3 regions of the Providencia hangzhouensis genome follow, and region 3 is predicted to be linked to each of the others. Evidence: predicted binding sites of a transcription regulator. Region 3 holds the regulator's gene; each other region holds the start of a gene.

What was found. The regulator sigma-54, encoded in region 3, starts transcription at its own class of promoters, with help from an activator protein. The targets are predictions, from matches to a motif close to GTTGGCACANNTTTCGCTNT.
Region 1: the regulator sigma-54 is predicted to act here: its motif matches at 6,697-6,716, upstream of glnA (glutamate--ammonia ligase).
Region 2: the regulator sigma-54 is predicted to act here: its motif matches at 6,922-6,941, upstream of glnK (P-II family nitrogen regulator).

What each region holds. Positions count from the first base shown of each region.
Region 1 is NZ_CP135052.1:260,285-271,392, forward strand. It holds gene PZ638_RS01170 (fimbria/pilus outer membrane usher protein) at 1-645, opposite strand, end outside; gene PZ638_RS01175 (fimbrial biogenesis chaperone) at 671-1,339, opposite strand; gene PZ638_RS01180 (fimbrial protein) at 1,397-1,927, opposite strand; gene glnG (nitrogen regulation protein NR(I)) at 2,480-3,952, opposite strand; gene glnL (nitrogen regulation protein NR(II)) at 3,962-5,011, opposite strand; gene glnA (glutamate--ammonia ligase) at 5,168-6,577, opposite strand; gene PZ638_RS01200 (PadR family transcriptional regulator) at 6,946-7,797, opposite strand; gene typA (ribosome-dependent GTPase TypA) at 8,254-10,077, shown strand; gene PZ638_RS01210 (hypothetical protein) at 10,159-10,761, opposite strand.
Region 2 is NZ_CP135052.1:861,441-872,548, reverse strand. It holds gene gloB (hydroxyacylglutathione hydrolase) at 1-317, shown strand, start outside; gene mltD (murein transglycosylase D) at 399-1,769, shown strand; gene tomB (Hha toxicity modulator TomB) at 2,293-2,661, shown strand; gene PZ638_RS03725 (HHA domain-containing protein) at 2,736-2,939, shown strand; RNA gene ffs (signal recognition particle sRNA small type) at 3,285-3,381, opposite strand; gene PZ638_RS03715 (YbaY family lipoprotein) at 3,523-3,981, opposite strand; gene tesB (acyl-CoA thioesterase II) at 4,220-5,077, shown strand; gene amtB (ammonium transporter AmtB) at 5,228-6,514, opposite strand; gene glnK (P-II family nitrogen regulator) at 6,525-6,863, opposite strand; gene PZ638_RS03695 (SmdB family multidrug efflux ABC transporter permease/ATP-binding protein) at 7,036-8,820, opposite strand; gene PZ638_RS03690 (SmdA family multidrug ABC transporter permease/ATP-binding protein) at 8,817-10,562, opposite strand; gene PZ638_RS03685 (Lrp/AsnC family transcriptional regulator) at 10,638-11,099, opposite strand.
Region 3 is NZ_CP135052.1:3,718,401-3,729,508, forward strand. It holds gene kdsC (3-deoxy-manno-octulosonate-8-phosphatase KdsC) at 1-318, shown strand, start outside; gene lptC (LPS export ABC transporter periplasmic protein LptC) at 335-910, shown strand; gene lptA (lipopolysaccharide ABC transporter substrate-binding protein LptA) at 912-1,472, shown strand; gene lptB (LPS export ABC transporter ATP-binding protein) at 1,478-2,203, shown strand; gene rpoN (RNA polymerase factor sigma-54) at 2,246-3,691, shown strand; gene hpf (ribosome hibernation promoting factor) at 3,714-4,001, shown strand; gene ptsN (PTS IIA-like nitrogen regulatory protein PtsN) at 4,095-4,562, shown strand; gene rapZ (RNase adapter RapZ) at 4,682-5,533, shown strand; gene npr (PTS phosphocarrier protein NPr) at 5,539-5,811, shown strand; gene rnk (nucleoside diphosphate kinase regulator) at 6,026-6,436, shown strand; gene pmbA (metalloprotease PmbA) at 6,570-7,910, opposite strand; gene yjgA (ribosome biogenesis factor YjgA) at 8,096-8,641, shown strand; gene PZ638_RS17015 (hypothetical protein) at 8,815-9,048, shown strand; gene PZ638_RS17020 (low molecular weight protein tyrosine phosphatase family protein) at 9,045-9,374, shown strand; gene PZ638_RS17025 (RBBP9/YdeN family alpha/beta hydrolase) at 9,371-9,958, opposite strand; gene PZ638_RS17030 (barstar family protein) at 10,019-10,306, opposite strand; gene PZ638_RS17035 (ribonuclease domain-containing protein) at 10,320-10,808, opposite strand; gene tldD (metalloprotease TldD) at 10,918-11,108, opposite strand, start outside.

The DNA.
Region 1 (11,108 bases), 1.1 Mb from region 3:
GTTGGACCACGTGGTATAGTTGCGCAGACGCCATGCCCCAATATTTAAGCCGGGGCGTAAATTGACGTAGTTTGAGGAGGTGTCTTCTCCACCGCTACGATCGGTATTTTTAGAACCGCTATAGCTGTAATTCAGTAATAGGGCGGTAATACCGTTATCGATATCGGCAAGGTCAACATAACCCCTCGGGTTTTTCGCCAGCGCGATTTGCGGAATACTTAGGTATAACCGCTGTGAATCAAATTCAAACTGGCTTGTTGCATCAGGAATGATTGCTAAATTGACGCAGCTTGTTTGGCTATTTTGTAGCTCAGGATAATCTGCAATTTTAATATCGAAGCTTTTTAAATCATCCAAAGTTAAGCAAGGAACCAGTTTATTCTCAGTATTTTTATCAAACTTTAAACTTTTTGCCCCGATTAAGTTGGTATTGACATAAATATCAACGTAATAGTTACCCGCCAATTGTTGGTTATTTTCAAATTGGCTTAAATCGACAGCATCTTTATTAGGCAACTCTAGGAAATCAGGGTCAAAATAGATATTTCCTTGTGCTGTATTATTATCGATGGCATTTTCAGCGTATAAAGGTACCGTATAGCCTAAATAAATAAGTAGGCTAAAGCATATTTTATTTATTCTCATTTTAACAACCTAAATCAATATTGGGCTATATTTTCGCTTCAGCCAGTTCAGATGCGGAGCCGTAATCATTAATGACTTCCCATTTCACCGTGCCATGAGTGGCGGCATCGTTAATTTCAAAAGAAGTGCTGGAAAACGGTGCCGCATAAGAGACGTCATTGGCCTTTTTACCGTTAAAGGTAATACTTTGGAAATTCATAAAATACGGCGTCGGGTTTTTTACCGTAATCCTATTGCCTGTTTTTGACCAAGTTAATTTCTTTTGCTCTTCAATAAAATCAACATTTTTAATTGCAGAAGGGCGATAAATTAATTTCATTTGTGTTTTAAAGGCAATTTGTAATGAATTTTCCGTGCGCTCTGTTGCTGGGATCGTTTTTATATTCAGCCAAAATAATGATTCTTTATCTGTCGGTAAGGTATTCTCTGTTAAAAATATTCTTAGCGCATTGGTTTTATCTGAGTTTAATCTAAATAATGGAGGTGTAATAGTAAATGCGGATTGCTTATTTTCATCAATACCATCAATCCATGATTGAATTAAATAAGGGATTTTATCAGGGTTTTCGACACTAATACTGACATCCTTATTTCCCTCATGATAAATAACACGAGTGCCGCCAATAATAACGCCTGCATGGGCTAAATTAATCAATAAAAATGAAGAAATAAAAAAATAAACTAAGCGTTTCATATTAGTACCATTGAATAGAGGAATAAGGTTTAAATCCATTTAAACCCTAAAAGCCTATTAGTTATAATTGATAGTGAAGGTTGCGGTTGAGTTTGCTTGACCAACGCCAACGCTATTAGACATTGCAATATAACGAGCGGTAAAATCTAAATTATTTACTGTCTTTTCTTTTAATGCATACGCGCTAGATTCAGTAAATAGTGGAACGGTTGTTCCTGTGGCGTCCTGAATTTGAATACCAACATTTTGTGCCGTTGTCGCTGCAGCAGGGTCGGTTAACTGGAGTACACTATTATCACCTGCATAACTGGTGGCATCAAATTTAACCGTTGCGCTAGTCACGGTTTGCGGGCAGTTTTCTAATTTGATAGTAAATTTAGTTGCTGCTGCGGTGCTACCTGTACTAGGTAATGCCGTTTTAGAGATTTTCCCTAAGTTTACGGTAAATGCATCAGAACCGGTTGCAAACTGACAAGCCTGATCGGTAATTTCACCTGTAAAATCTATCGTTCCATCAGCAGCTAATGCATTATTAATGGCAAAAATAGACGATGCCGCAATTAAATAGGCAAAGACATTCTTTTTCATTTTTTACTCTCCAAGAGGATATTTATATGATGAGGTTGAGTTAGTGAATATATTTAGTTACTCAACTGGTGAGTATTTTGGCTTTTATTTTAAAAATAAACAATATGAGAGTAATTTAGGTTTAATACCCTTTTTTAATATCATTTTTATATCTTGAGTTTGATATTCACATTATAGGTTGGAGATTATTTTTGGATATTTTAAGAAATGCTGTTTTTCTAAGGTGATAAATTTTAGAGTGGAATTAAATAAAGATTAAATAATTAAATTAATTTTAAACTGGTGTTTTTTATTGTTACTTAACTCATGATGTGTTTTGATGGCATTTAATATTATTATAGTGCTTTAATTTTTTCATTTTAAAACAAAAAGCAGTCTAAAATGTATTATATTAAAGGTATCATCCGAAACCAATCATCATTAATGGTGATTTATTTAACGTTTTAATATCTTTTTTTGATGTAGATTGGTATGGCGTTATTGAATATTAAGATAAGCATGAAATAATAAATTAAGTCATGCCTATCTTAATAGGATAGTAAGTTTGGGGGGTTATTCAATTCCTAGCTCTTTTAATTTTCGAGTTAATGTGTTTCTTCCCCATCCTAATAAACGGGCCGCTTCTTGCTTATGGCCATTGGTGTATTTCAACGCGCAATTTAACATTGTACGTTCGAGTAAGGGAATAGTCTGTGCAAAGAGGTCTTCTTTGCCTTCTATTAACGCGTTATCGGTCCACTCTTCCAGTAATTCAAACCACTGAGCTGCAGAAATAGGATTTTGCGATGACAATGATTGTGTTGGCATGGAATCAGCTTGTGATGATTTTACCACTGCATTTTGTTGTGGGTGCTCTTCAAGTAAATCATCGGGCAAATCTTGCGGTAAAATTTCTTGGCTTGCTGCCATCACGGTTAACCAACGGCAGACATTCTCCAATTGGCGAACGTTACCTGACCAATAATAGCGCTGAAGAATTTTTTCGCTGTCAGGGTGGAGAACCTTAGCCTCGACACCGAGTTCTTTTGCCGTATTTTGTAGAAAATAATCGGCGAGACGTGGGATATCTTCAGTGCGCTCACGTAGCGGTGGTAATTGTACTCGAATGACATTTAACCGGTGAAATAAGTCTTCGCGAAATAAGCCTTCTTTAACCCGTTTTTCAAGATCTTGGTGGGTCGCTGCAATAATCCGTACATCTACATTGACTGGGGTATAACCCCCAATACGATAGAATTGGCCTTCAGCCAGAACACGTAACAAGCGAGTTTGTACATCAAGGGGCATATCGCCGATTTCATCTAAAAACAATGACCCATGGTTAGCTTGTTCAAATCGGCCCTGACGTACTTGAGTCGCACCCGTAAATGCGCCTTTTTCGTGGCCAAATAGCTCAGATTCAATTAAGTCTTTGGGAATAGCCGCCATATTTAATGCAATAAAAGGGGCGTCGGCACGAGGGCTGTGTTGATGTAACGCGTGGGCAACCAGCTCTTTTCCCGTTCCTGATTCGCCATTAATAAGCACACTAATTGATGAGCGTGATAAACGGCCAATAATGCGATAAACCTCTTGCATCGCTGGTGCTTCCCCGATCATGGTCGAAGAGACTGTAGGGGCAGGCTGCTTAGCTTCACGGCTAGTATGGTTTTGTTCACGGCTATGATTCAGAGCACGTTCGACTAATGCGACGGTTTCATCAATATCGAAAGGCTTTGGTAAGTAATCAAATGCCCCTGATTGGTAGGCATTTACGGCAGCATCAAGGTCAGAGTGTGCTGTCATAATAATAATCGGCAGAAGCGGGTGTGATTGCTTGATGGTATTCAGAAGCTCAATACCATTTGTGCCTGGCATACGGATATCAGATAACAACACATCAGGGCGTGAATTTTCTAATGCGGTGAGCACTGCATTCGCACTATCAAAGCAGGTACAAGCAAAGTTAGCATTATTTAATGCGCGCTCAAGTACCCAACGGATGGAACTATCATCATCAACCACCCAAATTTTTCCCTGCGTCATGGTTATCTCCTATTTCTTAATTGGTAGATAAATGGAAAACTCAGTGTGGCCTGGCCAACTGGTAAATTCGATTTTTCCTGCGTGTTGGTCAACTAAACTGCGAGCAATCGATAGGCCAAGCCCTGTGCCATCAGGCCGTCCGCTCACCATGGGGTAAAACAATGTATCCTGAATTGCCAATGGAATACCAGGACCGTTATCTTCAATATCAATACGTGCAGCTAATCGATAACGTTCACCTTGTAGTGTGACTTGAAAAGCCGTTCGTGTACGCAAAGTGATATAGCCTCCCGTTTCGGCGAGGGCTTGTAAGGCGTTTCGGGTGATATTTAGCAGCACTTGCTCGATTTGGTCTGGGTAATACTCTAATTCGGGCAGGCTTGGGTCATAGTCACGAATTAGTGTCACATTATCGGGCTTTTCTAATGACACCAACCGCGTTACATTTTCCATAATATGATGAATACTTTGCTGTGTTTTTGGCCCTGGATATTGTGGACCAAGCAGCCGATCAACCAATGCTCGCAAGCGGTCGGCCTGTTCGATAATCACTTGAGTATATTCATTTAATTGTGGGTCAGGCAACGCTTTAGATAGCAATTGCGCAGCGCCTCGCAAACCTCCGAGAGGGTTTTTGATTTCGTGAGCAAGTCCACGGATCAGTTCGCGGGCAGCCAATTGCTGGGCATTCTGTGCGAGTTCTTGGCTCAAACGCCGTTGGCTATCTAATTGTGAAAGCTCAACTAAAATAAATTGCTCTGAAAAAGGCTGTGCACTGAACGACATCACGTGGGAATGGTTGTTAAATACTAAGGTGACTTCGTTCTCGGTAAAACTATGGCCATCTTTTAAGCTATTGAGCATGAGTTCATCATTGAGCGAACAATAACTGAATAATAGTGGCAGTGGCGTACCGTATAGCTTGCGCTGGCTTTGGGTTAAGATCTGGAGTGCAGCATGGTTGGCGTAATGGATAACCAAGTCGTAATCCAAAATTAGCACGCTATTAATGAGTGAGTCGAGAATATGTTCCGGTGCTGGCAAATGTTCGGTTTTCATGTAATGTTGCTCCTGCACTATTTTGGTGCATTATACCTGATAGACCAAACAACCGATATTTGATTTTTGTTGCGTAAATACGTTAGAGATAAAAGGCCCCATCAAAAGATGGGGCAAGTGCTTCACGGCAACAAAGACTAACAGTGGAACGGCGTGTTACACACTGTAGTACATTTCAAATTCGAGAGGGTGTGGTGCCATACGAACACGTTGAATGTCGGCACGGGTTAATTCGATATACGCATCGATAGCATCATTAGTGAATACGCCACCACGGGTTAAGAATTCACGGTCTTTATCTAATTCCGCTAATGCTTCGTCTAAAGAGCCAGAAACTGTTGGAATTTCTTTGGCTTCTTCTGGTGGTAAATCATATAAATTTTTGTCCATCGCATCACCAGGGTGGATCTTGTTAATGATGCCATCAAGGCCTGCCATTAACTGAGCCGCAAACGCTAAATATGGGTTAGCTGCTGGGTCTGGGAAGCGAACTTCAATACGGCGTGCTTTAGTGCTCGCAACGACTGGAATACGAATCGAAGCAGAGCGGTTACGTGCAGAATATGCCAACATTACAGGTGCTTCAAAGCCCGGAACTAAGCGTTTGTATGAGTTAGTGGTTGGGTTAGTAAATGCGTTCAGTGCACGTGCATGTTTAATAATACCGCCGATGTAGTACAGCGCCATTTCGGATAAACCGCCATATTTGTCACCTGCAAACAGGTTAACGCCGCCTTTAGATAAAGACATATGGCAGTGCATACCAGAGCCGTTATCGCCCACTAAAGGTTTAGGCATAAAGGTGGCTGTTTTACCGTAGGCATGTGCAACATTGTGAACAACATATTTATAAATTTGAGTTTCATCCGCTTTTTTAGTCATAGTATTAAAGCGGGTCGCAACCTCGTTTTGGCCAGCTGTCGCCACCTCATGGTGGTGAGCTTCAACAACTAAGCCCATCTCTTCCATTGTGGTACACATGGCTGAACGTAGGTCTTGTGATGAATCAACTGGTGGAACTGGGAAATAACCCCCTTTTACTGCAGGGCGATGGCCTTTATTACCACCTTCGTATTTGGTTCCAGTATTCCATGCCGCTTCGATATCATCGATATGGTAGTAACTACCATGCATGTTGTTGCCAAAACGAATGTCATCAAAAACGAAAAATTCAGGTTCTGGCCCAAAGAGAACGATATCGGCAATGCCACTTGAGCGCAGAAAATCTTCCGCACGTTTTGAAATTGAACGTGGGTCTCTGTCATAACCTTGCATCGTGCCCGGCTCTAAAATATCGCAGCGAATGATCAACGTGATATCGGCAAAGAACGGGTCTAACATTGCAGTTGATGGGTCTGGCATTAATACCATGTCTGACTCATTGATGCCTTTCCAGCCACCAATAGATGAACCATCAAACATCTGGCCTTCTTCAAAGAAGTCTTCGTCAACTTGATGAGCAGGGATAGTGATGTGTTGCTCTTTACCTTTAGTGTCGGTAAAACGCAGATCAATAAATCTAACATTGTGCTCTTTAATTAACGATAAAACATGTTCAGCGGACATCTCGGCTCTCCTGGTCGGGTCTAATCAACAAATCACAGGCTATCATATTGATAATATGTTTGTTGTTTGTCTGGCGTGTTAGTCATATATAAATAGGTAGCACGCGCTCTATAAATAGATAAGCGAAAAGCGTGCCAACTTTTTAATTATAGTAAATACTGATTGTTACGTGTGGAATAGATTTATAATTAAGCAATTTCTGTACTAAATGCACCGATTTAGTGCTAATTATTTCGTCATTGCACTAAATTGGTGCGAGTGACAGTTGGAGATGGGATTTCAAATAAAAAATCAGCATTGTGCTCTGTTAAAGCGCAATGCTGATGGGATATAAAAGAAATGAGGTTGTTTAATCTCAAACAGTTACATTAATCTTCATCGCTATTTGTTAATAACGTATTCACTTCTTCAATTTGTTTTACTGCATCATTAATGATAGAGGCGATTTGACGTGTTTGCTCTTCATTGAGTTGTTTTAAAACCATTTTGTGACGTAATAAAGCTTTAAAGCGACTGACTGCCACCTCAATGTCTTCTGCTAAATTACTGCCTTGTTGCATATCACGTGCTTTTGCCAGTTTGCGAGCAATAACCGCTTCAATTTCTTTATTTTGAGCTAGATGGGCAGAGCCTTCAGGTGTAATCGTAAAACTTTTGCGATTGCGTTCAACAATCTGAGACTCCAAGAAGCCTTGTTCTTCAAGCAGTGTTAGCGTTGGGTAAATAACCCCCGGGCTAGGAACATATAAGCCATTTGAGGCTTCTTGAATATCTTTGATAATTTCGTAGCCATAGCTTGGTTTTTTAGCGACTAACGAGAGTACCATAATATGAAGATCGCCATGGTCGAATAAACGACGAAGGCCTTTACCTCTTCCACGGCCTCTTTGGCTGTCATCACCATGGCCTCGACCATGACGACCTTCGCCGTGGCAGCGTTCACCGTGCCCATGACCATGACGGCCTTCGCCGTGGCAGCGTTCACCGTGCCCATGACCATGACGGCCTTCACCGTGGCAGCGTTCACCGTACCCATGACCATGGCGGCCTTCGCCGTGGCAGCGTTCACCGTGCCCACGACCATGACGGTCTTCGTCGTGGCAGCATTCACCGCTCCCATGACCATGACGGCCTTCATCGTGGCAACATCCACCGCGGTGGCCATGTTGATTTTCATCATGGCGTGCATAATATACATGACGACAAGATTTAATTAGCATATAGTTACTCCTTAGTTTGTAACTTTAGATATATCGAATTTATTTTATGGTTTTACTATATTTAGATATATCTAATTAGTCAATTTAGATATATCTAATTAGTCAATTTAGATATATCTAAATAATGCAAAAAGATATTTAAACTGGCAGTTAAGAAAGAAAGTCTATTTTTTGTTCTTTTTTTGGGCTGCGAATATTAAGTTTTTAGCGTATTATTCTGTCACTTCGTGGTTTCGCAGAGATGATGCTCATTATTTTGTGAGGGAATCTGGCACTGTTACGCAACTGAATGTTTTTTCGCTAAAAACTTTTTATACAGTGATGGGTTTCACATTTATTCCACTTGTGCGGAAAAACGTGTAAAATAACAGCAAATTAACGTAGAAAGTATGCTTTGGGTGTGAATAACGGCTCAGTAAGCATATTCCTTTCCTGTCAATTAAACGGTAAAAATCCTTGTCAATTCAAAATTTAAGAAACATCGCCATCATCGCTCACGTTGACCATGGCAAGACCACACTGGTTGGTAAATTATTGCAGCAATCAGGCACGTTCGGTGAACGTGAAACTGTTGATGAGCGTGTTATGGACTCCAATGACTTGGAGAAAGAGCGTGGTATTACCATCCTTGCTAAAAATACCGCTATCCAATGGAATGGTTATCATATCAATATCGTAGACACCCCAGGTCACGCCGATTTCGGTGGTGAGGTTGAGCGCGTTATGTCTATGGTTGACTGCGTACTGCTGGTTGTTGATGCGATGGATGGCCCAATGCCACAAACTCGTTTCGTAACGCAAAAAGCGTTCGACCACGGTTTACGTCCTATTGTTGTTATCAATAAAGTTGACCGCCCAGGCGCACGCCCTGATTGGGTTGTTGATCAAGTATTCGACTTATTCGTGAACTTAGGTGCAACGGATGAGCAACTCGATTTCCCTATTGTTTATGCATCTGCATTAAACGGTATCGCAGGCCTTGACCACGAAAACATGGCTGAAGACATGACTCCACTGTATGAAGCGATTGTGGAACATGTTGCACCACCAGCAGTGGATATCGACGGTCCATTCCAAATGCAAGTTTCGCAATTGGATTACAACAGCTATTTAGGTGTTATCGGTATCGGCCGTATCAAACGTGGTGTTGTTAAGCCTAACCAACAAGTAACGGTTATCGATAGCGAAGGTAAAACTCGTAACGGTAAAATTGGTAAAGTTCTGACTCACTTAGGTTTAGAGCGTATTGATTCACAACAAGCGGAAGCGGGTGATATCGTCGCTCTGACAGGTTTAGGTGAACTGAACATTTCTGACACCATTTGCCAAGTCGGTAGCGTTGAAGCATTGCCTGCGTTAGCAGTTGATGAGCCAACAGTTAGCATGTTCTATTGTGTTAATACTTCACCATTCTGCGGTAAAGAAGGTAAATTCGTGACTTCACGTCAGATCCTTGACCGCTTGAATAAAGAATTGGTTCACAACGTTGCACTGCGTGTTGAAGAAACTCAAGATCCAGACGCATTCCGCGTTTCTGGTCGTGGTGAGCTTCACTTATCTGTTCTGATTGAAAACATGCGTCGTGAAGGTTTCGAATTAGCTGTATCTCGTCCAAAAGTTATCATTCGTGAAATCGATGGCCGTAAACAAGAGCCATTCGAACAAGTGACTTTAGACGTTGAAGAACAGCACCAAGGCGACATCATGAAAGCTTTAGGTGAACGTAAAGGTGACCTGCGCGACATGATGCCAGACGGTAAAGGCCGCGTACGTCTTGATTACGTCATTCCAAGCCGTGGTCTGATTGGCTTCCGTACTGAATTCATGACAATGACATCAGGTACTGGTTTACTGTATTCAACATTCAGTCATTACGATGATGTTCGCCCAGGCGAAATCGGCGGCCGCCAAAACGGTGTTCTGATCTCCAATGGTCAAGGTAAAGCAGTTGCTTATGCGCTATACAGCCTGCAAGACCGCGGTAAGCTGTTCTTAGGTCACGGTGCTGAAGTGTATGAAGGTCAAATCATCGGTATTCACTCACGTTCTAACGACTTAACCGTTAACTGCTTAACGGGTAAAAAACTGACTAACATGCGTGCGTCAGGTACTGATGAAGCAACAACACTGTCACCACCAATTAAAATGACTCTGGAACAAGCACTTGAGTTCATTGATGATGACGAGTTAGTTGAAGTGACTCCGCAGTCTATCCGTCTGCGTAAACGCCACTTGACTGAGAACGATCGCCGTCGTGCAAACCGTTCTAAAGAAGACTAATTATCGTTACGTGATGTTGTTCATTACGTCATTGTAGTTATGCAGTAAGGCGCCGAAAGGCGCCTTACTTATTTATAAGGTTTATAATGACTTGTCTTTTTTCATAAAATACAGCGACGAAATAAACAGTCCGATAATTAAAGGGATTTCGTATAATTCTTCGATAAGGCTTTGTAGTTCAGAATGATATAGAAAAACTGAACTAAGAAATCTATGGTGTTCAACACTATCTGAAATCACAAAAGCGCACAGGGTCAGCAGTAGGCTCCAAAGTGGAATAGTTGTGTTTTTTAGGTGAAAAATAATACTTTTTCTTAATGAAGAAGCAAATAGCATCAAAACTAAACTGCCAATCAAGATGATAGAAATTAGCCTGAAGTAAGAGTGATCCAGATTAGGAAAAAATTCACGCCCCCAATTTATTCCTCTGCCAAATAATGTTACCCACCAGATAGTTGCCCACACCCAAAATAATTTCATTCCCTGATTTTTTTGCTGTAATGGTTTCATATAAAACCAAGTGAAAATGGCACTGATAATTAGAATAATAGATTGAAAATGTTCAATAATTTTTGTTGTAAGGTCGATATTAAAATCCAGAGGGATAGTATTAAATAATGGAATTAAAAATAAGCTTCCCCACAGAATAGCAATCGGCCAAGAGATTGTTTTATCTATTTTCATAGTATGACTTTTATATTTTAAGATTTATTTATTACTGATATCGGATAGATATCAGCTCACATTGCTTGTGGCATGGTTTGCTACGTAAAAACTATTATGCAAAAAGCGTATGGAGGGACTTAACATTTAGTATCAAAAATCGATAGTGCTGTGTGAAATAGCACCTTTGGGATAAAAAGCGTTTTCTCATTAATGGAATAAATCGTCTGGTTTGTTGTTCATTAATTGCGCTAAGTGTGGATTGCTTAATCGATAAATTGACAAAATAACGTGAATTATCACTAATTAGGGCTGTTCAGTTGCGTGAATAATGATTAAAGTAAATTTAGTGAATAACAATGAGGAAA
Region 2 (11,108 bases), 1.7 Mb from region 3:
AATCTATCCAAAAAATTGCAGCACTCCCTGATGAAACCTTAATTTGTTGTGCTCATGAATATACTTTATCTAATCTCAAATTTGCACACCATATATGGCCTGAAAATGAAGCGATTACACAATATTTACAAAAAATAACGCAAATACGTGACAAACATCAACCAACAGTACCTACCACATTGAAAATAGAGAAAAAAATAAATATTTTTCTGCAATGTGACAACCCTCAACTACAGAAAAAACTCAATATTAATCTACAAAACCCACCTTTAAGAGCAATTTTTACCCTACTGCGTCAATTAAAAGACCAATATTAAAGTTTAATGATTGTCATATCGGGGTGGGATAAGTATTATTGTTCGACTTTTAAACATTAAAATGAAGAACAATAGAAAAGAATGAAGATAATCGCGACGCTTATCGCCATTGTTCTGTTGGCCGGATGCCAAACTGCCCCGAAAAAAATTAAGCAGAACAAAACTCCTAGTAATCATACAATTGAAACTGTTGCACCACATAACCAAGCCGCCAGTAGACAATTACCTAAATCTGATTATGACCTATGGGGTTATATTAGTGATGAACTAAAAATGGATGTCCCTGATAAACCTCAAATTAGGGAGTTAGCAAATAGTTATTTAAATAAACAACGTTTTGTCTACGATGTGGCATTAAGAGCTGAGCCATACATGTACCTCATCGTAGACGAAATTAATGAGCGCAATTTACCAATGGAGTTAGCTTTAATTCCTATTATTGAAAGCTCGTTTAATCCTAAAGCAACTTCTCCGGCACAAGCTGCAGGCCTATGGCAAATCGTCCCTATCACGGCTCGCTCATATGGCCTAAAACAAACACAATGGGTTGATGAACGCAGAGATGTCGTTTCTTCAACTAAAGCGGCCTTCGATCTTCTCGAAAACTTAAATGTTATGTTCGGCCATGACTGGGAGCTCACTCTAGCTGCCTATAACTGTGGTGAAGGCTGTGTACAAAATGCTATCAAGAAAAATGAGGCTGCCGGGTTACCAACTGATTTCTGGTCACTCTCTTTACCGAAAGAAACCAAACAATATGTACCAAAAATCTTAGCGCTTAGCCAAGTATTAAAAAATCCTGAAAGGTATCAAGTTAATTTGCCAACAAGTAATAAAAATAGAGCACTCACTCAAATTGATGTTGGCCAACAAATCACGTTATCTCAAGCTGCTGAGTTGGCTGGGTTAACAGTTGAATCGGTAAAAACATATAATTCTGGTTACACTCGCGGTATAACATCACCAAGTGGCCCTCATTATATTATGCTACCTACGGCTAAAGCCGAACAATTCAAAACATCTCTTTCAGACCAAGACGTTTTAAACACGATTCGCTTAGCAGCGCAACAAAATCAGCAGATAAAAACAGCACAACCTACTGCAATTTCTAGTGCGCGTCAAAATCGAGCTAAAATAGCGACATATAAAGTACGCAAAGGCGAATCCGTCGCAAGTATTGCAAAAAAATTCAATACTACTGCGAAAGATATTCAAAAGCTAAATGGATTAAAAACCGCAAGCGTTATCAAACCTGGGCAAGTATTAAAAGTTGCTAGCCCAGCGTCTACAGCAAGTAGCCGTAAGGCAAAAACCTATAAAGTAAGAAAAGGCGATTCCTACTATAGCATTGCTAAGCGTCATGGCATAAAGCTCAATGATTTAATGACTTGGAATTCAGGTGTTAAAATGGCCGACCTGAAACCAGGGGTGACCTTAAACCTCTACCTTTAAGTTAATCTCAGCAAAAAAGCTTTTGTCTATTTCAGATAAAAGCTTTTTTATTTTGAATTCTCTTATTAGTAAAAATTAATTATTTGAATGAATTAAATAGGATAATAATTTTTATAACATCTTTTGTATAAACGTTTCATATTCGCTGTACTAGAATAACCGATGGTTAAACTATAGTTTAAATACTTCATAAAATTGAGTTTAAACAGAACATACGTAACTCAAACCTCAACTACTCACTAATAAATTAGAAAAAAGTCGTTTATTGGTGGTGACATATGTGGTAATAATGCTATTATTATATCGCGGCTAGTTTAGTCCGAGCAGCCAGTCCGTATTCGAACATCGCTTATGTATTATATTAATAATTTTCGAAAGTTTAACGAACTAGCAATAATCTTATATTTTTCAATATACTAACGTGCAAACTTTTATATTGAACATAGGTGCTTTAATTAGTTAACATGACATTATTGATAAAAAATACACACAGCAAAAGTCAGATTCGCCTGCGGAGGTGATTATGGATGAATACTCACCCAAAAGACATGATATAGCAGAACTAAAATACTTATGTAATAGTCTCAATAGAGACGCTATTTTAAGCTTACAAAAAACAAATACACACTGGATTAATGATTTAAGCTCCCCGCAAAGCGCAGCCTTGAATGAACTCATTGAACATATCGCTGCATTTGTATGGCGGTTTAAAATCAAATACCCAAAAGAAAATCTTGTTATATCACTTATCGAAGAATACCTCGATGAGACCTATGATTTATTCGGCAGCCCAGTTATCACACTTAGTGAAATTATAGACTGGGAAGCAATGAATCACAGCCTTGTCGCTGTGCTGGATGATGACCTAAAGTGCCTAACCAGCAAAACTTAAAGGTATTATTTACCTTTAGTTCAGACTATAAAACCGTATATTAATAAGTAATTTTGCATAAAAGAAAGGGTATTATGACCAAATCTGATTATCTGATGCGTTTAAGAAAATGCACCACAATTGAAACACTTGAGCGTGTCATTGAAAAAAATAAGTATGAATTATCTGATGATGAGCTAGAGCTATTCTATTCAGCAGCAGATCACCGCTTAGCTGAACTCACAATGAATAAGCTTTATGATAAAATCCCAGCGTCTGTTTGGAAGTTTGTTAGATAATATCTTATTAACACGCACAGATAGTGAATGGTTATAGCCGGTAAATCCACTTATCGGCTGAACGCAATGTATTTGTCATTTTATTATTGGCATAATTATTATGCTAATAGGATTTTCTTACTTTAAATTTTAGCCTGCCAACTTTTTCTTATCACAATACTCAACAATTAATGTTGTATTCTTAACTTTTCTTTTTAACTTTTGAATTCATTTAAACCTTAAAGTTTAATTTACATTTATAAAAATAAAAAAGAATAAACAGAAAAAACAATTAAAAATTATATTTATAATAAATTGGAATAGGGAGATTGATATACAAGGAAAGGTCTTAGAATTGGGTGGGAGCCCTGCCAGCGACATCCCGGCACACACGACCCCTGCTATGGCTGCTTCCTTCCGGACCTGACCAAGTTAACAAGTTAGCGTTGCGGGAGAACCAACAGAGCCCCCATTGATTGCTTCTTTCAAAGCAGGGGCATTATGCTTGATAGTCATTGAAATAGCAAGAAACCCATAGCTAAGTGGCGATTTATCACACAAACACCTATAAAAATAGAGACTCAACTAAGAGCCGGTACATTGGCTAATTCGCAGAGACCATCAATAATTCAACATTTTTTGTAATACCGTTGTTGATAACCTCTACAACACTATCACTGATATACAATAGTTTTCCGTTTGCGCTTATAGTTGCATTCACAACTAGCGTGCCTTCTTGCCTAACTTCACTTTTTTGGTAAGTTAGTTCAAAAGGAATTGTCGGCCGATTGTTCACCGAATTATAATATTTTTGAGATAATATTAGAGCAGGTAAGTCCGCAACTGTTGTATCTGCCAAAGTGATTGTAACAACCGCACCTTCGGGTAAAACAGTATCCTGTAAGATTACCACACGGCCCTCAATTTTCCCTGAATCTACCGTCTGGTTATTATTGCTATTTTTAGCATTAAGTGTTTTTTCACTGGGCTTTGTGCTATTCCCTTCACAGCCAACCAACGTTAAAAGCACTAATAAGCTAACAATGTAGCGAAAAAACTTCATAGTTATTACCTATAATACAATGTTTACTAAAACATTTTTAAATAATCGGAATAGACAAATCATTTTCTGACAAGGAATGATAAAAAGTATAACTAATATTGGTAGAATAATACATTTATATTTCTAAATGTAACAATACGTAACCCCAATTTATTCGATAGCAATTAATCTACCTATTCAGGGTAAATAATGGGAAAATACCTGTATCTCATTTACATATAACAGAACTAAGATGACTATGAGCCCAGAATTACAGAATTTAATTAGCCTAATTGAACTCGAAAAAATTGAAGAAGGGATTTTTCGAGGACAAAGTGAAGACCTTGGATTGCCTCAAGTTTTTGGCGGGCAGGTTGTTGGGCAAGCCATGTATGCTGCGAAACAAACCATACCTGAAGAAAGAGCGATTAATTCTTTTCATAGTTATTTTTTGCGCCCCGGTGACAGCTCTCGTCCTATTGTTTATGACGTTGAAATTTTGCGCGATGGTGGAAGCTTTAGTGCACGCCGAGTAAGTGCCATTCAAAATGGCAAGCCTATCTTTTTTATGACCGCATCATTTCAATCTCAAGAAGAAGGTTATAGCCATCAAAACTTAATGCCGGATGTGCCACCACCGACAAAATTAATTTCTCAAGATGATATTGTTCAAAGTTTGGCTGATAAATTACCGGAAGCAGTTAAAAAATACGCTCTTAGGCCAACTCCCTTTGAGTTTCGCCCTGTTGAGTTTTACAGCCCATTCGATTCCGCCCCTCAAGAACCATTTCGCTATATTTGGTTCAAAGCAAAAGGGCAGCTACCTGACCTACCTTCACTTCATCACTATTTATTAGGTTATGCTTCTGATTACAATTTCCTTCCAGCCGCATTACAACCGCATGGTAGAGGCTTTATGGAACGCGACTTACAGGTTGCAACGATTGACCATTCAATGTGGTTCCATCGTCCATTTAAAATTGATGATTGGTTACTGTATGCCGTAGAAAGCCCTTCAGCATCAGGAGGGAGGGGTTTTGTGAAAGGACAAATCTATAATTTACAAGGTGATCTTGTTGCAACGGCTGTCCAAGAGGGCGTAATCCGCCATAGGTAACCTCAAAAATAGAAGGGACTTCAAGTAAGTGATTACTTACTTAGAAAAATAAAATTGTCAGTTTAAAAAGGTAATGGCAGCCAGCAATACGCTGCCATTATCAATTTACATAAAACACAGTATTATCCTGTCATTATCATTACATTAAGGTTAATTGTAGGCACTTTCACCATGAGAAGTAATATCTAAACCTTCCCTTTCTTTTTCAACATTAATGCGTAAGCCAGACGTTTTCTCTGCGATTTTAAATGCAATATAAGCAACAATTGCAGTCCAAACAACACAAACTAGAATACTAATAGCTTGAATTCCCACTTGTTTCATCATCGTAATACCTTCTGCATAGCCACTTCCACCTAATGCAGTTGAGGTAAACACCCCCGTTAGTAAACAACCTAAAATTCCGCAGACACCATGAACCCCAAAAACATCGCACACATCATCAACTTTTAACCGGCGTTTTAAAATCACAACCCCCCATAAACCCGCTAGCCCAGAAAGCAGCCCGATGATTAATGCCCCGCCGACACCCACAGTGCCCGCCGCTGGCGTAACACCGACTAACCCGGCCAAGCACCCAGAGCAAGCACCTAATAATGAAGGTTTTTCCCTGAAAATCCACTCTGCTAAAGTCCATGATAAAATAGCGCCAGCCGCCGCTGCAATAGTGTTCACAAACGCTAAGGCTGCAATACTATTTGCACTTCCTGCCGAACCTGCATTGAAACCAAACCAGCCAATAAATAATATAGAGGTTCCCATAAATACCATAGGTAAGTTATGAGGTTTAATGGCTTCTTTCCCTAATCCGGTACGATGTCCAAGTAAGTAAGCACCAACTAAACCTGCAACAGCCGCATTAATATGAACAACCGTCCCCCCTGCAAAATCTAGTGCACCATCTTGGGATAAAATACCGCCGCCCCATACCATGTGTGCCATTGGTAAATAAGCAAATGTAGTCCAGATAACGGTAAATATTAAAATTGCAGAAAATTTAATGCGCTCCCCTAGTGCACCTATCACTAATGCAACTGTTAAGCATGCAAATGCACCTTGGAATACAACGTGAATAAATTGAGGGATCGGCCCAGATAAACTATCTACAGTGATGTTTTTCAACATAATCTGACTAAAACCACCTATAAAATCATTCCCCTCACTAAAAGCTAAACTGTATCCATAAACAATCCAAATAACAGACACTAAAGCGAAAATAACCGCAGTTTGAGCCATTAAAGAAAGAACATTTTTACTTCTCAGTAACCCACCATAAAATAATGCGATACCTGGCAGTATCATAAAAATAACTAAAGCAGTCGCTATCATCATAAATGCGTTATCAGCTTTATCTAGGGTTTCCTCTGCTGCAAACACGGTTATTGGAAAACCACCCATTGATATCAATAAAAATAAGTATTGGAACCCTTTGCTCATATTTGCTCTCCTACAGTGCTTCGTCTTGTTTTTCACCTGTACGAATACGTACTGCTTGCTCTAATGACAAAATAAATATTTTTCCATCCCCGACTTGGCCCGTATAAGCTTTTTTTTCAATTGTTTCAATCACCTGCTCTACCAACTCATCAGAAACCGCTATTTCCATACGTACTTTAGGTAAAAAATCGACGGTATATTCAGCTCCTCTATATAATTCGGCATGTCCTTTTTGCCGCCCAAACCCTCGAACTTCAGTAATCGTAAGCCCTTGAACCCCAATATCTGATAGTGCCTCTCGAACTTCATCTAATTTAAATGGCTTAATGATCGCGATGATATATTTCATGTTCACTCCTATAAGTCATATGAATAAGCTGCTTAATACTTCGGACAGCACTGACTTTATAGCAAACCGTGTGCCAAAATATATTTATCCATAAAATTCAATAGGAAAGAACAAAATAAAAAACCACTCGAATGAGTGGCTTTAAGGTATGCATTATAAGAGTGCAGAATAATTAACTAGGTATAGCCTCAATTTCAGCATCACTATGGGCATTTAATGATTCTCCAACTTGCTGCAACTGGTACATTTGATAATAACGTCCTTTTTGTTGCAAAAGCTGTAAATGTTTACCTTGCTCAACAATTGCACCACGATGTAACACAACGACTTGGTCAGCGTCGACAATTGTCGATAAACGGTGGGCGATCACAACTAACGTAGTATGTTGGCGAATCACTCGTAACGCTTTTTGTATCGCTTGCTCTGTCCCTGAGTCAATATTCGCGGTTGCTTCATCCAAAATTAAAATTTTGGGTGTCACCACAAGTACCCGGGCCATCGCTAATAACTGTCTTTGCCCTACAGACAGGGTATTTCCCTGTTCACCAAGCACGGTATCTAGCCCATCAGGTAAGCCACGAACCAACCCAGCAAGCTGAACAGTTTCAAGAACTTCCCAAACTTTGTCTTGGCTAATCTCACGTCCTAATGCGACGTTGTCAAAAAAAGAAGCAGCGAGGACAACAGGGTCTTGTTGTACCATTGCAATACCATTACGTAATACTTGGTGGGATAGTGAACTCAAATTACGTCCATCTAATAAAATATCTCCCTCCTGCCACGGGTAATACCCCATAATTAAATTTGCTATGGTACTTTTACCGCTGCCTGTATGACCGACTAATGCAACGAAGTTATTATCAGGCACTTGTAAATTAATATCTTTAAGTACCATTTTGTTATCACGGTAAGCGAAAGATAAATGGTTAATTGAGATTGAACCTCCTTGTAATGGCTCAATACTTTCACCATAACCTTGCTGCGGACTATCCATTAATTCAAATACACGCTCACCAGAAACAACAGCTTGCTGAAGCATTGATTGCTGAGAAGTTAACTCAATAAGCGGCTCATTCAAGCGACCTAAATAGTTAATAAATGCATATAAGACACCAACACCAATGGTAGTCGTTCCTTCGAACCCAAATAGCAATAGCAAGCCACACAATACTGAAGCTGAAAGTAAACTTAGTAATGGCCTTAATAGTAAGCCATCAAGTTTTAATGCTTTCATTCTTGCAAAATAATGGTCTTGGCTAATACTTTGCATTTTTTCGCCAAACCTAGCCTGTTGGATAAATTGCTGAATAACTGTCATTCCATTAATGACTTCGTTAAAACCGTTATTAATATCTGCAAGATAAGATCTCACACGGCGCACAATGGGCGTACTTAAACGCTGATAAACAAGCATTACCACAAATACTGCAGGAAAAATCATCACTGCAATTGATGCCATACGCCATTCCAATGAAAACATAGCAACTAACATGGCACAAATCAGGGCTAAACTACGAAATACTGTCGGCACAACCATCACAAATAGATCTTTAATAACTTCAGTATCATTTGTAACTCGTGAAATTAATTGGCCAACAGGTTGCTTATCGAATGCACTTAGGGGCTGTCGAAGGGCTGCATTCATCACATCTGTACGTAATGTTTGCACTACCCCCACAGAGGCTTTATTAAATAAAATAATTTGATAGTAATGTAATAACGCTGCAATAACTTGGAGCAATATAAAACCAACTGCCATATATAAAGCAAGTGGCATGATGATTTGTTTTTTCGCTATCATGTTATCAATAAAATAGCTGATTAGCAGAGGCCCACTAACTTCTGCAATAGCGGCTAACCATAGCATTGCAATGGCAATACCCATGGTTCCTCGGTATGCTTTTCCATAACCAAGCAAACGCTTGAGTGCTGGCCATAGCGGTTTCTTTTGGCTCATAGCTCACCATCCAGAGCAGCTTCAATCTGTTGATACTGATACATATCTTTATACCAACCCGATTGCTCAATAAGCGCTTCATGTTTACCTCGACTAACAATAGCACCTTGAGATAACACAATAATATTGTCTGCCTCTACCAATGCAGATAGACGATGGGCGCTAATTATCATAGTCCTACCCTGCCGCCAATGGCTTAAATTTTGTAAAATTGTAAACTCGGTCTGCCCATCAACGGCAGAAAGCGCATCATCTAACACCAAGATTTCTGCATTTTGCAAGATGGCCCTTGCAATAGAAATTCGTTGTTTCTGCCCGCCAGATAGCATGACACCGCGCTCACCAACCTGAGTGGAATAGCCTTCAGGTAAACGTAAAATATCATCATGTACACAAGCTATACGCGCAGCCTGTTCAATTTCATCTTGAGTGGCATTAGGCCGCCCAAGCGCGATATTGCCAGCAACTGTATCTGAAAATAAAAATGGGGACTGATTTACGATAGATAACCGAGCACGCCATTCATCTAAACGGATTTCGGGTAGTGATAAGCCTTGATAGCAAACCGCCCCTTCCGTCACATCAAATTGACGCTGTAATAACGTCAACAACGTTGATTTTCCAGACCCCGTCGGTCCACAAAGCCCCAAAAATTGTCCAGGTTTTAAATCAAACTTAATATCATGTAATGCTATTCGCTTAGTTTCTGGATAACTAAAGTTGATAATATTCACATTCAAGTTTCCCTTTTCAGGCTGTAATGAATGCGAACCATCCTGAATGACTAACGGTTCATTGAGTAAACTTAGAATACGGCTATAAGCCGCACTACCTCGTTCAACGATATTAAACATCCAAGCAAGCGCTAACATCGGCCAAATCATTAACCCTAGATACATTACAAAGCTCGTTAATTCACCTAACGTCAATGTATCGTTTAATACCATCCAGCTTCCACCTGCAATAGCGAGTAAATTTGCCATACCAATCGCCATAAAAATGGTGGGGTCAAAACGCGCATCAACTTTAGCAACATGCATATTGCGACGCCCTGCCTCAGTAGCAACCTGTTCAAATTGATTTGATTGATGATCTTCAAGGCCAAAAGCTTTAATCATACGAATACTTGTTAAACTTTCTTGCGCATGATTATTTAAAGACGAAAATGCCCCTTGAGCATGCTTGAAGCGCTGATGAAGCTGGTCTCCATACCGTTTAATGATTAATGCCATAATTGGCATTGGAATAAGTGCTAGTAAAGTAAGCTGCCAACTAATTTCAACACTCATCATGATGAGCACCGCACACCCCATCACCAATGAGTCAACTAATGTTAAAACACCTTCACCAGCTGCAAACACGACTCGGTCAACATCATTCGTTGTACGTGCAATTAGGTCTCCCGTTCGATACTTATGGTAAAACGCTTGATTCTGCAGACTTAATTGCCGATAAAACTTTTGTCGTAACTGTACAGCTAACTTATAAGAAGCACCAAATAACCATAAACGCCAAATATACCGCAACCCATACACAACCAATGCAATCAACAGCATGATTAAAACATAAGTGATTAATTGCTTTGTCGGCATTGCTCCTTTACTTATTCCATCAACGACAACACCAACAATGCGTGGAGGAACTAATTGTAAAATAGCAATGATAATTAAAAAGCAAACAGCGCCGAGATAGCGCCGCCATTCACTCAAAAAATACCAACCTAGTTGTGAAAATAATCGCACGTAATACTGCCTTGAATATATTGATTTATTGATGCCTAAGAATGAGAGACCGTAATTATCTAAGTTATTACGAGGTTAGTCAGGGATAGGCAATACTGTAGTATATTTGATTTTTTCCATTGCAAAGCTTGAGGTTACATCGATTAAACCATGAACGCCATTGACTAGCTTTTTATAAAATAAGTCATATGATTTCATATCATGAACTTCGACTTGCATAAGATAATCATACTCACCAGCCATGCGATAAAACATCAGCACCTCAGGAAGTTGACTAACAAAAGAAACAAATTGCTCATACCACTCACTATTATGATGCTGTGTTTTAATTGTCACAATTACCGTTAAACCTAAACCTAGCTTCTCACCATCGAGTAAGGTCACTCGCCCTCGAATATAGCCTTCATCTTCAAGCCTTTTTAATCTTTTCCAGCACGGAGTAGATGTTAAATTAACAGCTTCAGCAAGGGTATTTAAGGATAGGCTACTGTCATTTTGCAATAAACAAAGCAGTTTTTTGTCTATTTTATCTAACATGAATGCTCT
Region 3 (11,108 bases):
GAAGATAGGGCTCAAACATTAGGCATTACATATCTTTACCAAGGTCAAAGCGATAAGCTTTTGGCGTATTACGAACTGTTAGATACACTACAATTATCAGCTGAAGAAATAGCTTATATTGGAGACGATCTGATTGACTGGCCTGTTATGGCCAAAGTAGGCTTATCCGTCGCCGTCGCTGATGCCCATCCTTTGTTATTACCGAGAGCTGATTACGTGACTCGTATTGGTGGGGGAAAAGGTGCAGTCCGCGAACTTTGTGACCTTATTTTGCTTTCTCAAGACAAACTGGAAGAAGCAAAAGGTTTATCAATATAACGAATAGATTGAATTCATGAGCAATGCGAAGAAGTGGTTAATTGTTATTTTATCCTTAGTAGTATTAGGCCTTATCGGCTGGAATTTAGCGGGTAATGATTCCGACAGTGCAGAGGATAAAGTAATTAATGATGGGCAACCTAATTATCAAACTGATGATTCAGTGACTTTTGTCTATAATCCAACGGGTAATTTAGCGTATAAACTCGTTTCAGAGAAAATAGATAATTATACTGAAGGAAAAATCACGTGGTTTTCGAAACCAGTTCTAACCACTTATAACGAAGCTGGCGAGCCAACCTGGACGGTTAAGGCTTTCAAAGCACGGTTAACGAACGATAGAATTCTCTATTTATATAGCGATGTTCAGGTTGATAGCTTAACCAAAGAGTCGCAGATCCAACGAATTACAACTGAGAGTGCAGTTGTCAATTTGACAACACAAGACGTTTCATCTGATGATAAAGTGACCATTATTGGACATGGTCTCAATTCTACCGGTATGAAAATGAAGGGAAACCTTCGTACAAAAACGGCTGAATTAATCGAAGATGTAAAAACTCATTATGTGTTACAACCAGAAGAGCATTAAAATGAATCAAGTAACTAAGAAACGTTTTATTCAAGGAGCTGTTGCCAGTGCAATTTTGGCTCTTAGCCTACCTGCGATGGCATTAAAAAGTGATACGCAGCAGCCAATGACGATTAATTCGGTCAAACAATCTCTTGATTTAGAAAAAAACGTCACCACCTTTACTGATGATGTTGTTATTAAACAAGGTTCTATTGATATCAGAGCCAATAAAGTGGTTGTAACACGTCCAAGTAGTGACTCGGATAAAATTGTGATTGAGGCCTTTGGGACCCCGGTTACCTTTTACCAATTACAGGATGATGGTAAACCGATTAAAGGCCATGCCAGCAAAGCCCGTTATGAGGTTGATAAACAACTCGTCACATTAACAGGTAATGCCTATCTTGAGCAGTTAGACAGCAATATTCAGGGTGACAAAATTACCTATTTAGTTCCAACGCAACAAATGGAAGCGTTTAGTGATAAAGGTAAACGCGTCACCACCGTGATACTGCCGGCACAATTGCAAGAAAAAGGCCCTGCGGCAAATAAAAATTCATCAGCAAGTAAGAGTAAATAACTGTTATGGCGACACTAACCGCTGAAAATCTAGCTAAAGCCTATAAAAAACGTAAAGTCGTTGAAGATGTCAGCTTGGAAGTTAAATCAGGTGAAATCGTTGGCTTATTGGGGCCAAATGGTGCCGGTAAAACAACGACCTTTTATATGGTGGTGGGTATTGTTCAGCGGGACGCTGGCAAAATTATGATTGATGGTGAAGATATCAGCCTTCTACCGCTGCATGAACGTGCGCGCCGTGGAATTGGTTATCTTCCTCAAGAAGCCTCAATTTTTCGCCGCCTCAGTGTTTATGATAACTTAATGGCTGTGTTAGAAATTCGCGAAGATTTGAGTTCCCAGCAACGTAAAGAACGTGCTGAAGAACTGATGGAAGAATTTAGTATTACTCATCTTCGCGACAGCATGGGGCAGTCGCTATCCGGTGGGGAGCGCCGCCGTGTGGAAATTGCTCGTGCACTTGCTGCTAACCCAAAATTTATTTTATTAGACGAACCTTTTGCGGGTGTTGACCCTATTTCCGTCTTAGATATCAAAAAAATTATTCAGCACTTAAGGGATTACGGCCTCGGTGTGCTAATCACCGACCATAACGTGCGTGAAACCTTAGATGTGTGTGAAAGAGCCTATATTGTCAGCCAAGGGCACTTAATTGCTCATGGGTCACCAACCATGATCTTAGAGAACGAGCAAGTAAAACGTGTATACTTGGGTGAAGGTTTCCGGTTATAAATTATCGTGTTGTCATTTTTTTAGGGAGATTAAAGCAGATTCATGAAGCAAAGTTTGCAGCTTAGAGTCAGTCAACAACTTGCAATGACCCCTCAATTGCAGCAGGCTATCCGCTTGTTGCAGCTGTCTACACTTGAGCTTCAGCAAGAAATTCAACTCGCCTTGGAAACAAACCCACTGCTTGAGCAAGAAGAATTAAATCCCGAGACTGAATCTATTGACTCCCTGAATGAAAATGCGGATACCAGTGAGCTTGATACCAAAGATGCGCTCGAAAACCATGATATGCCGGATGAGCTCCCTTTAGATACTAATTGGGATGAAATATATACGGCAGGAACGCCGTCAGGCACCAGTAATGATTATAATTTTGATGAACTCCCTGTTTATCAAGGTGAAACTACGCAAACATTACAAGATTACCTGACGTGGCAAGCTGAACTGACCCCTTTTACTGACACGGACAGAGCAATAGCTACAGCTATTATTGATTCAATAGATGATTCCGGTTACCTGACAACAGCCATTTCTGATATACATGAAGGGATTGATAACCCAGAGATTAGTATTGAAGAAGTCATTGCTGTCCTAAAACGTATTCAGCATTTCGACCCATTGGGTGTCGCAGCACAAGACTTAAAAGAGTGTTTATTAATCCAATTGTCACTCTACCCTAAGGAAACAGATGGGCTACAAGATGCAAAGCTCATTATCAGTAATCATATTGATTTATTGGCTAACCGTGACTTTCGTCAGTTAGGGAAATTAACTCGTTTAAAAGAAGATGCCCTAAAAACTGCGATAGACTTAATTTTAACGCTGAATCCAAAACCAGGCCAATCCATCAATACTGGGGAGTCGGAATACGTTATTCCAGATGTTTTAGTGAAAAAAATCGCAGGGCACTGGCAAGTTGAATTAAATACAGATAGCATCCCTAAACTAAGTATTAATAACCATTATGCTTCGATGCTAAACAATTCAGCAAATGAAGATGATTCTCAATATATTCGTAGTCATCTACAAGATGCAAAATGGCTGATTAAAAGCCTTGAGAGCCGCCATGAGACACTATTAAAAGTCGCGACTTGTATTGTAGAACAGCAACAAGAATTCTTTGAGCTGGGTGAGGAACACATGAAACCGATGATACTGGCCGATATCGCCTATCAAGTGGACATGCATGAATCAACTATCTCACGAGTGACAACTCAAAAGTTTCTCCATAGCCCACGAGGCATTTTTGAGTTGAAATATTTTTTCTCCAGCCATGTCAATACGGACACAGGTGGCGAAGCCTCCTCAACCGCAATTCGAGCATTGGTGAAAAAACTGGTTGCTGCTGAAAACCCAGCAAAACCATTGAGTGACAGTAAATTGACGAGTATGCTTGCAGAACAAGGCATTCAAGTCGCTCGCAGAACTGTTGCTAAGTATCGAGAATCGTTATCCATTCCGCCCTCTAACCAGCGTAAACAACTGGTTTAATTGATAAAATAAGGAAGATTGTATGGAATTTCAGATTACTGGACACAATATTGAAGTTACTCCTGCATTGCGCGAGACTGTTGAGAAAAAACTCAAAAAATTGGAGCAATTGTTTGATCGCATTAACGGTATCCAAGTTGTCTTGAAAGTTGAAAAAGTTCAGCAAATTGCTGAAGCAACCGTGCAAGTTAATGGAGCGGATCTCCACGCATCAGCGGAAGAAAATGATATGTACGCTGCTATAGATATACTCGTAGACAAGCTGTCGCGCCAATTAACCAAACATAAAGAAAAACTGAGACAACATTAATGCATTGATGCGGCTTATTAATTAGCCGAATAATGTTTCAAACCAGATGGTGGGATACACCATCTGGTTTTGTAGTCCTAAGTGAACAATAAAATGAATAGTGATATAGAAATCCAGTTAAACGTTGTTTTATCATCAGCCTGTACACGTAATAATATTGTGTGCACGAGTAAAAAAAGAGCTTTAGAAATTATTAGTGAGCTGGCTGCCGTTGAATTGGAATTACCTGAAAATACGGTATTTGAAGCGTTATTAACCAGAGAAAAAGTTGGCACAACAGGTATTGGTGGTGGTATTGCCATTCCTCATGGAAAGCTGAATGAAGGTGAAAGTAGCCGTGCTGTCGGTGTTTTTTTACATTTAGAAGAACCGATTGCTTTTGATGCAATTGATAATCAACCTGTTGACTTGCTTTTCGCCTTACTTGTGCCATCTGACCAATGTAAAACGCACCTGCATACGTTGTCGCTTATCGCCAAAAAACTAGCCGATAAAACGCTCTGTAAACGCCTACGCAGTGCACAAAGTGATGAAGAGCTATACAGCATAATTACAGAGTAAGTGATAAATTATGTATCTTGCCATATGCAAATGATATTGTTATGGTTTCTAAATAATATTAATTGGCAAGTACTGCTTTTCAAGAAACTCATTATTAGGAAACAAAAGGGAGCAAGCTCATGGTGCTGATGATAGTCAGCGGCCGTTCCGGTTCGGGGAAATCCGTTGCCTTACGTGCGCTGGAAGATATGGGTTTCTATTGCGTAGATAACCTACCGGTTGTATTACTACCGGAGTTAGCGAATTCACTGGCTGATCGTAACATTTCAGCAGCGGTTAGTATCGACGTGCGTAATATGCCCGATAATCCAGAGATTTTCGAAGAAGCGATTGATAAATTGCCTTCAACCTTCTCTCCTCAATTGTTGTTTCTAGATGCTGACCGCAACACGCTTATTCGCCGTTACAGTGACACTCGTCGGTTGCACCCACTTTCAAGTAAAAATCTTTCACTTGAGAGCGCAATAGATGAAGAAAATGAGTTACTTGAGCCTTTACGCTCTCGTGCTGATTTAGTCATCGATACTTCTGAAATGTCCGTTCATGAATTAGCTGAAATGCTAAGAACACGTTTGATGGGCAAGCGTGAGCGTGAACTGACAATGGTGTTTGAATCCTTTGGTTTCAAACATGGTATTCCTATTGATGCCGATTATGTATTCGATGTACGGTTTTTACCCAACCCACACTGGGACCCGAAATTGCGCCCGATGACAGGCCTTGACCGGCCAGTCGCTGCATTCTTGGATAGGCATACTGAAGTCCATAACTTCATCTATCAAACTCGTAGCTATTTAGAATTATGGCTGCCGATGTTAGAAACCAATAACCGTAGCTACTTAACTGTTGCAATTGGCTGTACGGGAGGTAAACACCGTTCCGTGTATGTCGCAGAGCAACTTGCCGACTATTTCCGTTCCCGTGGTAAAAACGTGCAGTCACGCCACAGAACATTGGAAAAGCGCAAATAACAGCAATGACAGTAAAAGCCACAATAACGCTCAAAAATCGGCTTGGAATGCATGCAAGGCCTGCTATGTTACTCTATGATTTAGTTAAACAATTTAACTCAAGAGTTATTTTGCGTAATAATAATCAAATTGAGGCTGAGGCCGATAGCGTTATTGCGATGTTGATGTTAGACTCAGAACAAGGCAGTAAGATTGATATCGAAGTTAGCGGCCCAGATGAAAACCAGGCCTTGTCCGCAATTATCAACCTATTCGAAAACAGGTTTGATGAAGAATAGCTGATATCGCTGATGAAAAGCAGCTGAGTTTCAAGCTAGCTACTGATAATATCAATCAGTAGATTTTTATCTAGGCAGGCTTAGAGATCGTGATCATGATCTCTTCCCTTTAAAGCGTATAGCGCCTAATATTTTAAACAAACTTATTTCTAGCGACACCCCCTACCTTATGGGTGGGGGGTGTTTGCTTTGTATGTCTCTATTGGAGTGTGGTATGACAAAGCCAACAATTATTATCAATGATTTAGATGCTGAACGTTTAGATGCACTGATGGAACAGCCGGCTTATGCGGGCACACCAGTTGCCGAAGCGCTCAATGATGAACTTGACCGTGCAGATATCTTAAGCCCGCAAGAGATCCCTGCGGATGTGGTCACGATGAACAGTACCGTTCGCTTTTTGGATTTAATCAGCAACGAAGAACGCACACGCACCTTAGTTTACCCTGCGTCCCTGAAAGATAGTGCAGAGCAGCTGTCTGTTATGGCACCGATTGGGGCAGCTTTGTTGGGATTGCATGTAAACGATGAAATCAGCTGGGAACTGCCAAACGGTGTTCAAACGCGTGTTCGCGTACTGGAAATCGTTTATCAGCCAGAAGCGGCTGGTGAGTTCCACCGTTAATAACGATAACGGCTGAATTAAGGAAGGCTTAGCGAAAAAAGTTTTATTTAAAAAACTCAGGTAAGTCCTCTGACATATTCAGGCACTCAATTGAGTGCCTTTTTTGTTGCCTTTAAATGGGCAGAGTAGAAACCTACTCCCCGGCAATACTCATTTCTGGGATCAGTACCGAACCACACTGAATATTACTGCGAGTTTCAATATCATCAGCGATAGTAACCATATTCGCCCACATCTCTTTTAGGTTACCAGCAATGGTAATCTCACTCACAGGATACTGAATTTCACCGTTTTCGACCCAAAAACCTGAAGCCCCACGAGAGTAATCACCAGTGATACCACTAACCCCTTGTCCCATTAATTCAGTAACGACTAGCCCTGTTCCCATTTGTTTCAGCAATGCTTCGAATGAAAGCCCTTGCCCTGCAATACGCCAGTTATGGATGCCTCCAGCATGCCCAGTACTTTGTAAACCCAATTTTCTTGCAGAATAGCTGGTCATTAACCACGTTTGCAAAACGCCATTTTCGACAATATTGCGCTCACAAGTGCGTACGCCTTCGCTATCAAAAGGTGATGACGCCAACCCGCCCATTAAATGGGGTTGCTCATTGATAGTTAGCCAGCTTGGTAAAATTTGCTTTCCTAAGCTATCGAGTAAGAAAGAAGATTTACGGTAAATACTGCTGCCACTAATGGCACCAACTAAGTGACCAAATAGGCCTGTTGCCACTTCTGCAGCAAAAATAACAGGGGCTTTCATTGTCGGTAATTTACGTGGCGATAAACGAGACAAAGTACGACGAGCACACTCCTGCCCAACCCACTCAGGCGACTGTAATGCCCCTAAGCTACGGCCAATCGTATAAGCGTAATCACGCTCCATTTCACCATTTTGCTCAGCAATCACACAACTTGACATCGAATAGCGGCTTGAACAATAGCTTTGCAGCATGCCATGGGAGTTACCAAATACACGAACCCCGTAGTGCCCATTAAAGCTACCGCCTTCCGTATTCACAATGCGGGAGTCTGCATTTAATGCTGACATTTCCGCAATCGACGCTAAGCGGATCGCCTCTTCAGGAGAAAGTTCGCTCGCTTGAAACAAATTGAGGTCTGGTGCTTCAAAAGCCAGCAAAGATTTGTCTGCCGGCCCTGCACACGGGTCTTCTGAGGTATAGTTAGCAATATCAATTGCCGCCTGAACAGTCCGTTCAATAGCTTCAGGGCTTAAATCTGTTGAAGACGCACTGCCTTTACGTTGTTGATAATAAACAGTGATCCCTAGCGCTCCATCACTGTTAAACTCAACATTTTCGACTTCCCCTTGGCGGGTACTTACACTAATCCCAGTGCTTTTGTTTACTGCGACTTCCGCAGCATCACAACGTGTTTTAGCAAATTCTAATGCGTGCGCGACGGCTTCTTCGAGTTTTTTACGTTGTTCGGTGACTTGTTCAGTTACACTCATGCTTTAGTCCAATCAATAATGTGGGGGAAACGTGATTTTCTGCCCTAACAAGCAAATGCTAGGTAGTCATAGAGGGGTTTTCCCAGTTACAATATATAATAGATGAATGTTAACACTCACAACACAGTAAATCATATTAATTACGCGTAATTAAACCACTGTGTTCGGTAAAAAGGAAAATCGATATGGCCAAACAGCCTGATGACTGGCTGGATGATATCCCAGCGCCGCAAGACGAAGAAGACGAGGAAATCATTTGGGTCAGTAAAAGCGAAATTAAACGCGATGCTGAGATCCTCAAAAAGTTAGGGGCTGAGCTCGTTGATTTAAGTAAAAGTGAATTAGAACGCATCCCGTTAGATACTCAATTACTTGAAGCCATTGAACTTGCCCAAAAAATCAAACGTGAAGGCCGTCGCCGCCAATTGCAATTGATTGGTAAGTTATTACGTTCACGTGAGGTTGAGCCCATTACTGAGGCTCTGGACAAGCTTAAAAACCGCCACAACCAGCAAGTGGTAATTTTACATAAACTGGAAGACTTACGTACCCGTTTATTAGATGGCGGTGATGAAGTCATTGAAGACGTGGTTGCCCTGTTCCCACAAACAGACAGGCAACAACTGCGTGCATTAGTCCGTAATGCAAAAAAAGAGCGTGAAGGCAACAAACCGCCGAAAGCTTATCGCCAAATCTTTCAATATTTGAAAGATCTCTCTGAAATGGCTTAATGAATTATCCCCTATGCTACGGCTAGGGGATTTTTTTTTGTAAATTAAGCAATAATCTGAAAAAGCCAGAAGCGTGTTGATAGCGCTGCCGAAACAACCTATCATGCCATTGTTAGACATACTCTGACCCGTATTATCGCGGCTGCTGAACCCCGATAAATAATGAGGAAGATATGGATAATACCCGAAATAGAGCATGGCGCAGAGCCAAAGCTCGAATCAATAAATCCCGTGATCAACTAAATTCACGACTAGTTGACTGCTATACACCTGAAAAAAACTGGAAACAGATGTACGATCGAAGCGAAAAAATGATCCGTGCAGCCCAATTAGGTATGGCATACCCGCAAGTAAGTAATATACAGCTTGCCCGTATTAGCCTTGAAGAGATACACAACAACTCGTGAATATTTTATTCATTTGCAGTAAAAACCAATGGCGTAGTCCAACCGCTGAACAGATCTGGCGCAACCATGAAAGTTGGGTCACCCGTTCAGCGGGAACGAGCCGCAATGCGAAGCGCCCTGTTAATGCGGATTTAATCCGCTGGGCAGATGTAATTTTTGTGATGGAGCAAAAACATAAAAACCGCTTAAAAGCAGATTTCCCCCGCCTTTTGGAATACAAACCGCTTCATGTTCTGGATATTCCTGATGATTACCCATATATGGACCCAGAGTTGATTGAAATACTCAAAACCAGTGTGCCTAGTATTCTTACCAACCATAACTAGCTAAAATGCGTTTTGATCGTATCAAGTAGTGTTTTGAACTCAGTATAGCCTTCTCTATCAAGGAAATGCCCAGCAGATTCCTCAATAATAACCTGTGTTTTTAAGGCCTCTGCCAATGCTTTCGAAGACCCCGGCGACACAATTTCATCATTGGTTGATATAATCGATATTCGATTATTTGCCACTTTTATGAGTTCGTCATAATTCAATGGTTCAACGGTGTGAGGCTGTAATTCAGGCAATGTAGGCTGTTCTTCGTCAAACCCTGATACCAATACATAACCTGCCACCGATTGCCCTGCATGTTGAAGAAACCGCAATGCAGTAACGCAACCTAAGCTATGGCCAATCAAAATCGTATTTTCATCAATATCAAAAGGTAAATGCTGCAAGCGCTGCTGCCACCTTTCAGGGTTGGGGGCTAAAGAGTCAGGCATGGTGGGGACGTTAACAAAAGCGCCTAAGGCTTCAAGCTCTGATTTCAACCATGGAAACCAATTTTTTTCAGGGGATGCCGTGTAGCCATGAACAATAAGAAATTTTTTTTCTTTTAGTGGAAATGCAGTGCAAGTAACGTTATTCATCCTAAAGACCCCTATCAGCTCAGTTATCTTATTTAGACTTTACCATGAGTGATAGGAATATTAGTTAGAGCTTTTTGTTATATCTAAAGCAAAAATAAACTCTTCTTCCCACATGTCTTGTGCGTCATTCATCACATCAATAACATCTGCGAATTTTATACGTTGTTCCGCGGTCATATGTGAAAACGTGATGGTTACAGGTAACTCAATGCCTGCGGAAACCATGTCCCACAAAGCATCAAGATTATGACCAAACCAATCAGGAAGGGAAAATTGTTGAGCAAATTGGTCATAAAAATCATTCAATGAGTTTATCTGCCTGAAATCAAAGCTCACCTGTTTGCTCATCACGGTATTTCCTTTAGTTGACTTGTGTAAAGCTCTTATAATGGTCATGAGTCACAAAAATCATCCCATCTGATGAGTATAGCAAACGGTCCGCCCCGCGATGACCACAGCGATAATTAATGTCTGCTTCAAACCATTGGCGTCCTTGTGCAATGGGTAAACTTTTCTCACGGTTAGAAAAACGGTCGCCGCCAATCGCTCTTCCAGGTAACACATCGCAAAGATTACCTTTTTTCGCATCCCATCCGGCTTCACGGGCTTGTTTTTTCGTCATATAGAAAGCGGGAAGTTTTTGATATTTTTCCATAAAACTAACCACGTTATCTTGTGCAGTCAGCTTATCAATCGGTTGTGGTGTTTCTTTTGGCGTTATCGCTTCACGAGAAGGTGGATTGCTTTGATTAACGGATGGTTCAGATGGTGTTTTATCTCCACCATTAAAATAAAGGCTAATCACAATCAAAATAGCCATCAATACGACGGGTAAAAAACGTTTATTCATAACACCTCAGTTGTTTTGTGCTTTGCAGGCACACAATCGCCCCAGTCACAACATCGACAAGAAGTTGTTACAAGGGCGAGCAGAGCCTAGTTTATATCGCCAAGAACGATTATGCGGTACCGCCAACAGTCAGTTTGTCCAGTTTTAATGTAGGTTGGCCTACACCAACAGGGACACTTTGGCCTTCTTTGCCACAAACACCAACGCCTTTATCTAGCGCTAAGTCATTACCAACCATTGAAATCTGCTGCATAGCTTCAACACCCGAGCCAATTAACGTCGCTCCCTTCACAGGAGAAG